2 regions of the Streptomyces sp. NPDC059037 genome follow, and region 2 is predicted to be linked to the other one. Evidence: riboswitches for the same ligand, from Rfam matches in the RefSeq annotation. Region 2 holds a riboswitch; the other holds the start of a gene.

Region 1 (4,639 bases), on a different contig from region 2:
GTATCTGTCCAACTGCCGTCTGCAACAGGTCAATCGGACGAGAATTCCGGGCACGCCCGATCGGAAATATGCGGAGAATTTGCCGGACTTCAGGGCAAGTCGGGCCAGACAAATGCCGTGATCGGCTCAAATGGGCAGTGCACTTTGGCTACTTCTTGTCGGCACCAGACCGACTTCGTATATGCGCTCGGCACAAACGGAGAAGCTCGTTTCCCAACTGTACCGCGCTCAACCACATGGAATTGCCCCCTCCACTTCTCTCGCGGAGGGGGCAATTGAGATAACACAGGGTGCTTGCGTAAAGGATCAGCCGCCGGCACTGTGCTCGATGGTCAGCCTCCGGCGACGGCAGGAATGATCGAGACACCCGCGCCGTCCGGAGTGGCCGTCTCCAGACCCTGCTCGAAACGGACGTCGTCATCATTGACGTACACGTTCACGAAGCGGCGCAGCTTGCCCTGGTCGTCCAGGACGCGGGCGGCGATACCGGCGTGCTTCTTCTCCAGGTCGGCGATGACCTCGGAGAGGTTCGCCCCCTCGGCAGCGACCTCGGCCTGACCGCCGGTGTAGGTGCGAAGGATGGTGGGGATGCGGACGTTGACGCTCATGGGGTTCACCTCTGAGATACGGGGAGGGAGCGCCCCTGAAAGGGGCGCGGGGAACTGCGCGACCAGCCACAACGGTCCCGCAGACAAGCGAACAAGCTCAGCCTGCAAGCCCAGCGGCGCGGAACGCATCAAGGCTGGGCCGGATGGTGGCCGTGGCCTGCGAAGTGTCGGCGACCGCATCGAGGGTCTTGAGGCCGTCCCCGGTGTTGAGCACGACCGTGGTGAGGGAGGGGTCGATGAGGCCCGCCTCGATCAGCTTCTTGGTGACGCCGACCGTCACCCCGCCCGCGGTCTCCGCGAAGATGCCTTCCGTCCGCGCGAGCAACTTGATCGCATCGACGACCTGCTCGTCGTTCACGTCCTCCACCGCACCACCCGTACGCCGCGCGATGTCGAGGACGTACGGCCCGTCGGCCGGGTTGCCGATCGCCAGCGACTTGGCGATGGTGTTCGGCTTCTGGGGGCGTACGACGTCATGGCCCGCCTTGAAGGCCGCCGACACCGGCGAGCACCCCTCCGCCTGCGCGCCGAAGATCTTGTACGGCTTGTCCTCCACGAGGCCAAGCGCAATCAGCTCCTTCAGACCCTTGTCGATCTTCGTGAGCTGCGAGCCCGAAGCGATCGGGATGACCAGCTGGTCAGGAAGGACCCACCCCAGCTGCTCACAGATCTCGTACGCGAGGGTCTTGGAGCCCTCGCCGTAGTACGGCCGCAGGTTGACGTTGACGAAGCCCCAGCCCTCGCCCAGCGGGTCGCCGATGAGCTCGGAGCAGAAGCGGTTCACGTCGTCGTAGTTGCCCTCGATGCCGACGAGCTCGCCGCCGTACACCGCGGCCATGACGACCTTGCCCTGCTCCAGGTCGTGCGGGATGAACACGCAGGAGCGGAAGCCGGCGCGGGCCGCGGCGGCGCCGACGGCACCGGCGAGGTTGCCCGTCGAGGAGCACGAAAGAGTCGTGAACCCGAAGGCGCGCGCCGCCTCGAGCGCCTGCGCGACGACGCGGTCCTTGAAGGAGTGCGTGGGGTTGCCCGAGTCGTCCTTGACGAACAACTTGCCCTGCTCGACGCCGAGTTCACGGGCGAGGTTGTCGGCCTTGACGAGCTGGGTCCAGCCGGGGTTCAGGTTCGGCTTGTCGGCCACGTCGGCGGGGACGGGGAGCAGTGGCGCGTAACGCCAGATGTTGGCGGGGCCGGACTCGATCTGCTTGCGGAGCGCCTCGGGGTCACCGGTCGGCAGGTCGTAGGCCACTTCGAGCGGGCCGAAACAGGCCTGACAGGCGAAGATGGGGCCGAGGGCGTAGAGCTCGCCGCACTCGCGGCAGGAGAGGCCCGAAGCGGGGCCGAGGTCTACGGAGTTCGTAGCGGTGGTGGTGGTGTCGTTCGTTGCGACAGTCTGCGCAGCCATGGAGGCGAGGCCCTTTCTCCTCATCTTCCCCGCGGCGCATCTCGCCGCGAGACGGAATTGGCACCTTCCCCACCGTGACCTCGTCGGTCGGCGGGAGGGTTGCCGGGGCTTCAACGGGCCGTATCCCTCTGCCCCTCTGGATGAGCGCTATGGCGCCGGGCTCGCGGTCCCGGTGCATTTGTTACGCGATGGCCCCCGACATGCGATGGTCATCCGCGTTGTTCAAGACTGTAACCGAAGGCCTGGACGCTTGAGATAGTCGTCCGAACCGCGAGATGGATCACACAGAGAGGACCCTGACCTTGCTGGAAGAGGCCGAGCGCTGGCTGAGCAGGCGTTCCTGGTCCGTCGCCGACCGGCCGCTTGACCGGCTCACCGCGGCGAAGAAGGCGTCCGGCACGTCGGTGAGTGTCGTGCTGCCCGCGCTCGACGAGGAGGAGACGGTCGGCGAGATCGTCGCGGAGATCCGCCGTGAGCTGGTCGAGAAGGCCCCGCTCGTCGACGAGCTCGTGGTGATCGACTCGGGCTCGAAGGACCGCACGGCCGAGGTCGCGCGCGCCGCGGGCGCGCGGGTCGTGCACCGGGACGAGATCCTCCCCCGCATCCCGGCCGTGCCCGGCAAGGGCGAGGTGCTCTGGCGTTCGCTCCTGGTGACCGGCGGTGACATCGTCGCGTTCGTCGACGCGGACCTGAAGGAGTTCTCGGCGGACTTCGTCTCGGGCATCGTGGGCCCACTCCTGACCGAGCCCGATGTGCACTTCGTGAAGGCGATGTACGACCGGCCCCTCGGCGAGGCAGCAGGTCAGGGCGGCCGGGTCACCGAGCTGATGGCGCGCCCGCTGCTGAACATGCACTGGCCGCAGCTCGCGGGCTTCGTCCAGCCGCTCGGCGGCGAGTACGCGGCGCGCAGGTCGCTGCTCGAACGGCTGCCGTTCCCCGTCGGTTACGGAGTGGAGCTGGGCCTCCTTGTCGACGCGCTGCACACGGTGGGCCTCGACGCGCTCGCGCAGGTCGACGTCGGTGTGCGCAAGCACCGTCACCAGGACGGTCAGGCGCTGGGCCGGATGGCCGCGGCGATCTACCGGACGGCACAGCTGCGGCTCGCCCGCGGACACCTCGTACGCCCCGAGCTCACGCAGTTCGAGCGGGACGAGCACGGATTCGCGCCGCGCACCCACGCCGTGGACACGGAGGAGCGGCCGCCGATGGCCGACATCGCGGAGTACGCGGAACGCCGCGTGGCGTAGCCACGCGCCCAGCGGGTGCAGGCGCGGCCAGGCGCTCGGGTCTTCGCGCGACTGCTTGCTCCTGGCACGTATACGGCCGGGTCCCCGCGGGGGTCCGGCCGTACGTTTGAGGTTTCCCCGGAGGGGCTAGATTTCGGCACATGGTCTCCGAGCAGGCAGCGGCCCCGGCCGCCCAGGTCCTCGTCGCGTCCAACCGCGGCCCTGTCACGTACACCCTGGAGGAGAACGGGGAGCTGACGGCCAAGCGGGGCGGCGGCGGACTCGTCTCCGGGCTCAGCGCGATCGGGGACGAGGCGGACGCCCTGTGGGTCTGCGCGGCGCTGGGTGACGGCGACCGGGAGGCCGTGCGGCGCGGGGTCGCCGAGCCGGGCGTACGGATGCTCGACATCGACGCCGGGTCGCACGAGGGCGTGCACGCCGACGCGTACAACGGGATCGCGAACTCGGTCCTTTGGTTCGTCCACCACATGCTGTACCAGACCCCGCTGGAACCGGCGTTCGGCCCGGAGTTCCGGGCGCAGTGGGCCTCGTACGAGACATACAACCGGGCTTTCGCGGAGGCGCTCGCGGAGAGTGCCGGGTCCGGCGCCGCGGTCCTCGTCCAGGACTATCACCTGTCGCTCGTGCCCGGGATGCTCCGCGAACTCCGCCCCGACCTGCGCATCGGCCACTTCTCGCACACGCCGTGGGCGCCGGTCGACTACTTCCGGATGCTGCCGGACGACGTCGCCGAGCAGCTGCTGCGGGGCATCCTGGGCGCCGACCGGGCGGCGTTCCTGACGGGGCGGTGGGCGGACGCGTTCACCGCGTGCTGCGTGGACGCGCTCGGCGGTACGTCGGGGACGCGGATCGGGGTGCACGGGCTTGGGGCGGACGCGGATTTCCTGCGGGAGCGGTCGCGGCGGGCGGATGTGGAGGAGCGGCTGGTCGCGCTGCGGGAGCAGGTGGGTGCCGGTCGGCGGGTGATCGTCCGCGTCGACCGGACCGAACTGTCGAAGAACATCGTGCGGGGGCTGCAGTCGTATCGACAGCTCCTGGAGGACCACCCCGAGTGGCGGGAGCGGGTGGTGCACGTCGCGTTCGCCTATCCGTCCCGGCAGGACCTGGCGGTGTACCGCGACTACACGGCGGAGGTGCGGCGGCTCGCGGACTCGATCAACTCGGCGTACGGGGTGGTGGGTTGGACCCCGGTGGTGCTCCACGTGAAGGACGACTTCGCGCGGTCGCTCGCGGCGTACCGGCTGGCGGACGTGGCTCTGGTGAACCCCATCCGGGACGGGATGAACCTGGTCGCCAAGGAGGTGCCGGTCGTCTCCGACGAGGGGTGCGTTCTTGTTCTGTCGCGGGAGGCGGGGGCGTACGAGGAGCTGGGCGAGGAC
Region 2 (4,639 bases):
ACCTGGATAGGGTGTCCTTGGCCCATTTATACGAACTCAGGAGCGGCAGATGAGCGCTGTGACCCCCGCAGGAGGCAATACCGCGGCGGGCCGTTCCTGGCCCGACGTACTGAACGGTCTGCTCGACGGGCGCGACCAGAGCGCCGACGACACCGCCTGGGCCATGGACCGCATCATGCGCGGCGAGGCCACCGACGCGCAGATCGCCGGCTTCGTGGTGGCGCTGCGGGCCAAGGGCGAGACGGTCGAGGAGATCTCCGGTCTCGTACGCGCCATGTATGAGCACGCCAATGTGATCAAGGTGCCCGGCGAGACCGTCGACATCGTCGGCACCGGTGGCGACGGCGCCAAGACGGTCAACATCTCCACGATGTCCGCGATCGTCATCGCCGGCGCGGGCGCGAAGGTCGTCAAGCACGGCAACCGCGCCGCGTCGTCGGCCAGCGGCGCCTCCGACGTGCTCGAGAAGCTCGGCGTGAACCTGGAGCTCACGCCGCAGCGGGTCGTCGAGGTCGTGGAGGAGGCGGGCATCACCTTCTGCTTCGCGGTGAAGTTCCACCCGGCGCTGCGGTACGCGGGCGCCGCGCGCGGCCAGCTGGGCATCCGGACCGTGTTCAACCTGCTCGGTCCGCTCACCAACCCGGCCAGGGTGCGGGCCCAGGCGGTCGGTGTCGCCGACCCGCGGATGGCGCCCGTGGTGGCCGGTGTCTTCGCCGAGCGCGGGCATTCCTCGCTCGTCTTCCGCGGCGACGACGGGCTCGACGAGCTGACGACGACGTCGACCTCCCGGGTCTGGGTGGTGCGTGACGGCGCCGTGCGCGAGGAGGCCTTCGACCCCCGCGACGTCGGGATCGACCTGGTGCCCATCGAGGCGCTGCGGGGCGCCGACGCCTCGTACAACGCGGAGGTCGCGCGGCGGCTGCTCGACGGGGAGACCGGGCCGGTGCGGGACGCGGTGCTGCTCAACTCGGCGGCGGCGCTCGTGGCCCTCTCGCCGGGCGAGGGGAGCCTCGTGGAGCAGATCCGGGCCGGCATGGTGCGGGCGGCCGAGTCCATCGACTCCGGGGCCGCGAAGAAGGCCCTGGAGCGCTGGGTGGCGGCCAGCAACCGCTGACACGGGCCCCGCATGTGACGCAAGGCGCAGTCCGGATTCTGGACTGCGCCTTGCGCGTCGAAGATCGTGTGGCAAGATGCTCAACAGGTCATGAGTGACAGCGATTAGGCCCCGGCTTGCTGTCCGGCAACCCTCCGTCCGTGGCGGGGTGCCCCGGGTGAAGACCAGGCCGTACGCAGCAAGGCGTATGGCAAGCGCGGACCCCTGCGCACTCGATGAGTGTCGCATCCCTGGGGTCCTGGTCCTCAAGGGAGCAGTCTCGTGAGCAAGCGAATGCGATAGGGCTTTCCGGCCCCTTTTCCGCACCCCCTTTTCTCTTCATCACTGCACCGCCCTGCGTGTCGCACGGGCGTCGCTGCAGTGAACTCGCCTGCCTTCCCACGGGAGTTCGCCATGTCTGTTTCCGCCGTAGCCGCCGACTCGTCCGTCTGTGCCCCCCTCGCCGTCCTCGGCCGGGACGTCACCGTGCCGCTCGTCACCGGTGGCGAGGTGACCTACGCCGCGCTCGACTACGCGGCGAGCGCGCCCGCGCTGCAGCGGGTGTGGGACGACGTGGCCGCGTACGCGCCGTACTACGGCAGCGTGCACCGCGGGGCCGGGTATCTGTCGCAGCTCTCCACCGACCTGTTCGAGAACAGCCGGGTCACCGTCGCCGAGTTCCTCGACTGCCGCGAGGGCGACCAGGTCGTCTTCACGCGGTCGACCACCGACTCGCTCAACCTGCTCGCCGCCGCGCTGCCCGCCGACTGCCAGGTCTTCGTCTTCGAGACCGAGCACCACGCCTCGCTGCTGCCCTGGCGCGACGCCCGCGTGACGTACCTGAACGCGCCGCGCACCGCCGACCAGGCCGTCGCCACCCTGGAGCATGCGCTCGCCGACCGCGACCCTTCCCCAAGCTCTCAACTTCGTTCGAGCAGGGGAGGCCCCACTGGGCCCGCCCTGGTCTGCGTGACCGGTGCGTCGAACGTCACCGGTGAGCTGTGGCCGGTGAAGGAGCTGGCCGCCGCCGCCCACGCGCACGGCGCCCGTATCGTCCTGGACGCCGCGCAGCTCGCGCCCCATCACCCCGTCTCCGTACGCGAGTTGGACGTCGACTGGGTCGCCTTCTCCGGTCACAAGCTGTACGCGCCCTTCGGCTCGGGCGTTCTCGCGGGCCGCTCCGACTGGCTGCAGGATGCCGAGCCCTACCTCGCCGGCGGCGGCGCATCCCGGAAGGTCGCCCGGCGCACGGACGGCGGCGTGGACGTCGAGTGGCACGACACCGCCGCGCGGCACGAGGCCGGTTCGCCGAACGTCATCGGCGTGTACTCGATCGCCGCCGCCTGCAAGGCGCTGACCGAGGCGGGCTTCGACGAGCTGGTCGCCCGCGAGAACCACCTCATCGCCAAGGTCCGCGAGGGCCTCGCCGAGGTGCCCGCGGTGAAGGTGCTCTCGCTCTTCGGCGACGACGCCCCGCGCGTCGGCGTCATCTCGTTCGTCGTCGAGGGCTGGAACAGCTCGCACTTCGCCGCCGCGCTCTCCGCCGAGTACGGCATCGGCGTACGCGACGGTCTCTTCTGCGCCCACCCGCTGGTGCGCACCCTGCTCGGCAGCGACCCGCAGACCCAGGGCGAGTGCGGTGCCCCCGAGGCCGCGCCCGGCGAGAAGTCGCTGAACGCGATCCGGGTGAGCTTCGGCGCCGGCACCCCTGACGAGCACGTCGAGCGTTTCGTGCGCGCCGTCAAGGAGCTGGTGGCGGACGGCGCGCGGTGGAACTACCGCACCGAGGACGGGCGTTGCGTGCCGGACACCACCGGGGCCTGAGTCATTGAGGACGGCAGCCGGGTGCCGATCTGGATCATCCGCAGGGCCCGCTCGGTCGCGTCGGTGAGGAACTCGCCGCCCCGGCCGAGCGCCTCCGTGAGCGAGACCGGGGCGGGCAGGATCGCGCTGTAGGCGTCCACGCCGGCCGCCCGCACGTGGTGCGCGCCCTGGCCGATGGTGCCCGCGAGGACGAGCACCGGACGGCCCGACCGCTTGGCGCGCCTTGCCACCTCGGCGGGGATCTTGCCGTGCGGCGTCTGGTGGTCGAGGGCGCCCTCGGCGGTGACGACGAGGTCGGCGCGGGCCAGGCGGGCGTCCAGGTCCAGGTGGTCGAGCAGGACGTCGAAGCGGGGGAGCAGCTCGGCGCCCAGCGCGGCGAGGCCGGCGCCGAGACCGCCGGATGCGCCCGTGCCGGGGCCGAGGGCGAGGTCCGTCGTGGCGTGCAGGTCGCGGGTGAGGAGGTGCGCCCAGTGCTCAAGGGCGGCCGCGAGCACCTCGACCTGGGCGGGTGTGGCGCCCTTCTGGGGGCCGAAGACGCGGGCGACGCCGCGCTCGCCGGTCAGGACGTTGAAGGGGTTGCAGGCGACCCGGATCTCGGTGTCCTTCAGGCGGGGGTCGAGGCCTGCCGGGTCGATGCGGCTCAGGCGGGTCAACTCACGTCCGCCGGGCGGGAGTTCCCAGCCGTCCGCGTCCAGGAGCCGGGCGCCGAGCGCCTGCAGGGCGCCCGCGCCGCCGTCCGACGTTCCGGAGTCGCCGCAGCCCACCAGGATGCGGCGGGCCCCCGCGTCCAGGGCGGCGCCGATCAGCTCGCCGACGCCGTACGTCGTCGTGGCGCCCGGGTCGCGCAGATCGCGCGGGACCAGCGAGAGCCCGGCCACCGCCGCCATCTCGACGACCGCCGTGCCGTCGGGGAGCAGCGCGAAGTGCGTGCCGATCCGCTGGCCGACGGGCCCCGTCGCGGGCAGTGCGACCAGGCGGCCGCCGCCGGTGGCGGCCAGGGCGCGCGCGGTGCCCTCGCCGCCGTCCACCAGGGGGATCAGATCGGTCACCGCGTGCGGGACGACACGGCGTACTCCTTCGGCGATGGCCTCGGCCGCGGAGTGCGCGGACAGGGACTCCTTGAAGCCGCTGGGGGCGATGGCGAAACGGGTCAGCATGGGGGTCTCCAGGGCAGAGGGAACCGATGGGCGAGGGGGTAGCGCCCGAAGGGGCGCGGGGCTGTGACATTGGCGGCTCCGCCGCGAAGGGGGTCCCCCCTGTTCGAGCGCAGCCGAGAACGTGGGGGAGCGACCAAGCCCCCACCGGCCCGCAGGTGACGTTCCAGCACAGCGCTCAGCGAACGGGCACGCCGAGCAGCGGCCACAGCGCGACGGCGAAGAGCAGTACGAGCGCGGCCGTCAGCGGTGCCAGGACCGCGGAGAGGCGCAGCAGGTCGCGCGGGGTGTAGGTGGGGGTGCCGGGGATGTCGGCGAAGAGCGTGACGGGCTTCGCGGAGGCGGGCAGCGTGTGGCAGAAGCCCGCCGCCGCGGTGGACGCCAGGGCGGCCGCGACGGGGTTGACGCCCGCGCCGACGGCCGCCGCGACGACCAGCGGGACCAGGACCGAAGAACGCGCCGAGCGGGACTGCAGGACGAGGTGCGCGGCCGTGCTGACCCCGACGACCACGGTCAGGAACAGCCAGGGCGGCACATCCAGCGGAACCCCGCCCACCAGCCACTTCGC

What was found. Region 2 has a riboswitch for S-adenosylmethionine ahead of ACFWY6_RS27855 (aminotransferase class V-fold PLP-dependent enzyme). Riboswitches for the same ligand answer to the same signal wherever they lie in the genome.
Region 1: it holds a riboswitch for S-adenosylmethionine, as region 2 does, so the genes downstream of both, thrC (threonine synthase) here and ACFWY6_RS27855 (aminotransferase class V-fold PLP-dependent enzyme) in region 2, are expected to answer to the same signal.

The regions. Positions count from the first base shown of each region.
Region 1 covers NZ_JBHYIG010000076.1:297-4,935, reverse strand. The annotation lists gene ACFWY6_RS17960 (MoaD/ThiS family protein) at 333-608, opposite strand; gene thrC (threonine synthase) at 706-2,037, opposite strand; SAM riboswitch class I at 2,031-2,160, opposite strand; gene ACFWY6_RS17950 (glucosyl-3-phosphoglycerate synthase) at 2,316-3,260, shown strand; gene ACFWY6_RS17945 (trehalose-6-phosphate synthase) at 3,401-4,639, shown strand, end outside.
Region 2 covers NZ_JBHYIG010000156.1:12,759-17,397, reverse strand. The annotation lists gene trpD (anthranilate phosphoribosyltransferase) at 50-1,114, shown strand; SAM riboswitch class IV at 1,201-1,317, shown strand; gene ACFWY6_RS27855 (aminotransferase class V-fold PLP-dependent enzyme) at 1,508-2,917, shown strand; gene ACFWY6_RS27850 (glycerate kinase) at 2,869-4,074, opposite strand; gene ACFWY6_RS27845 (SLC13 family permease) at 4,250-4,639, opposite strand, start outside.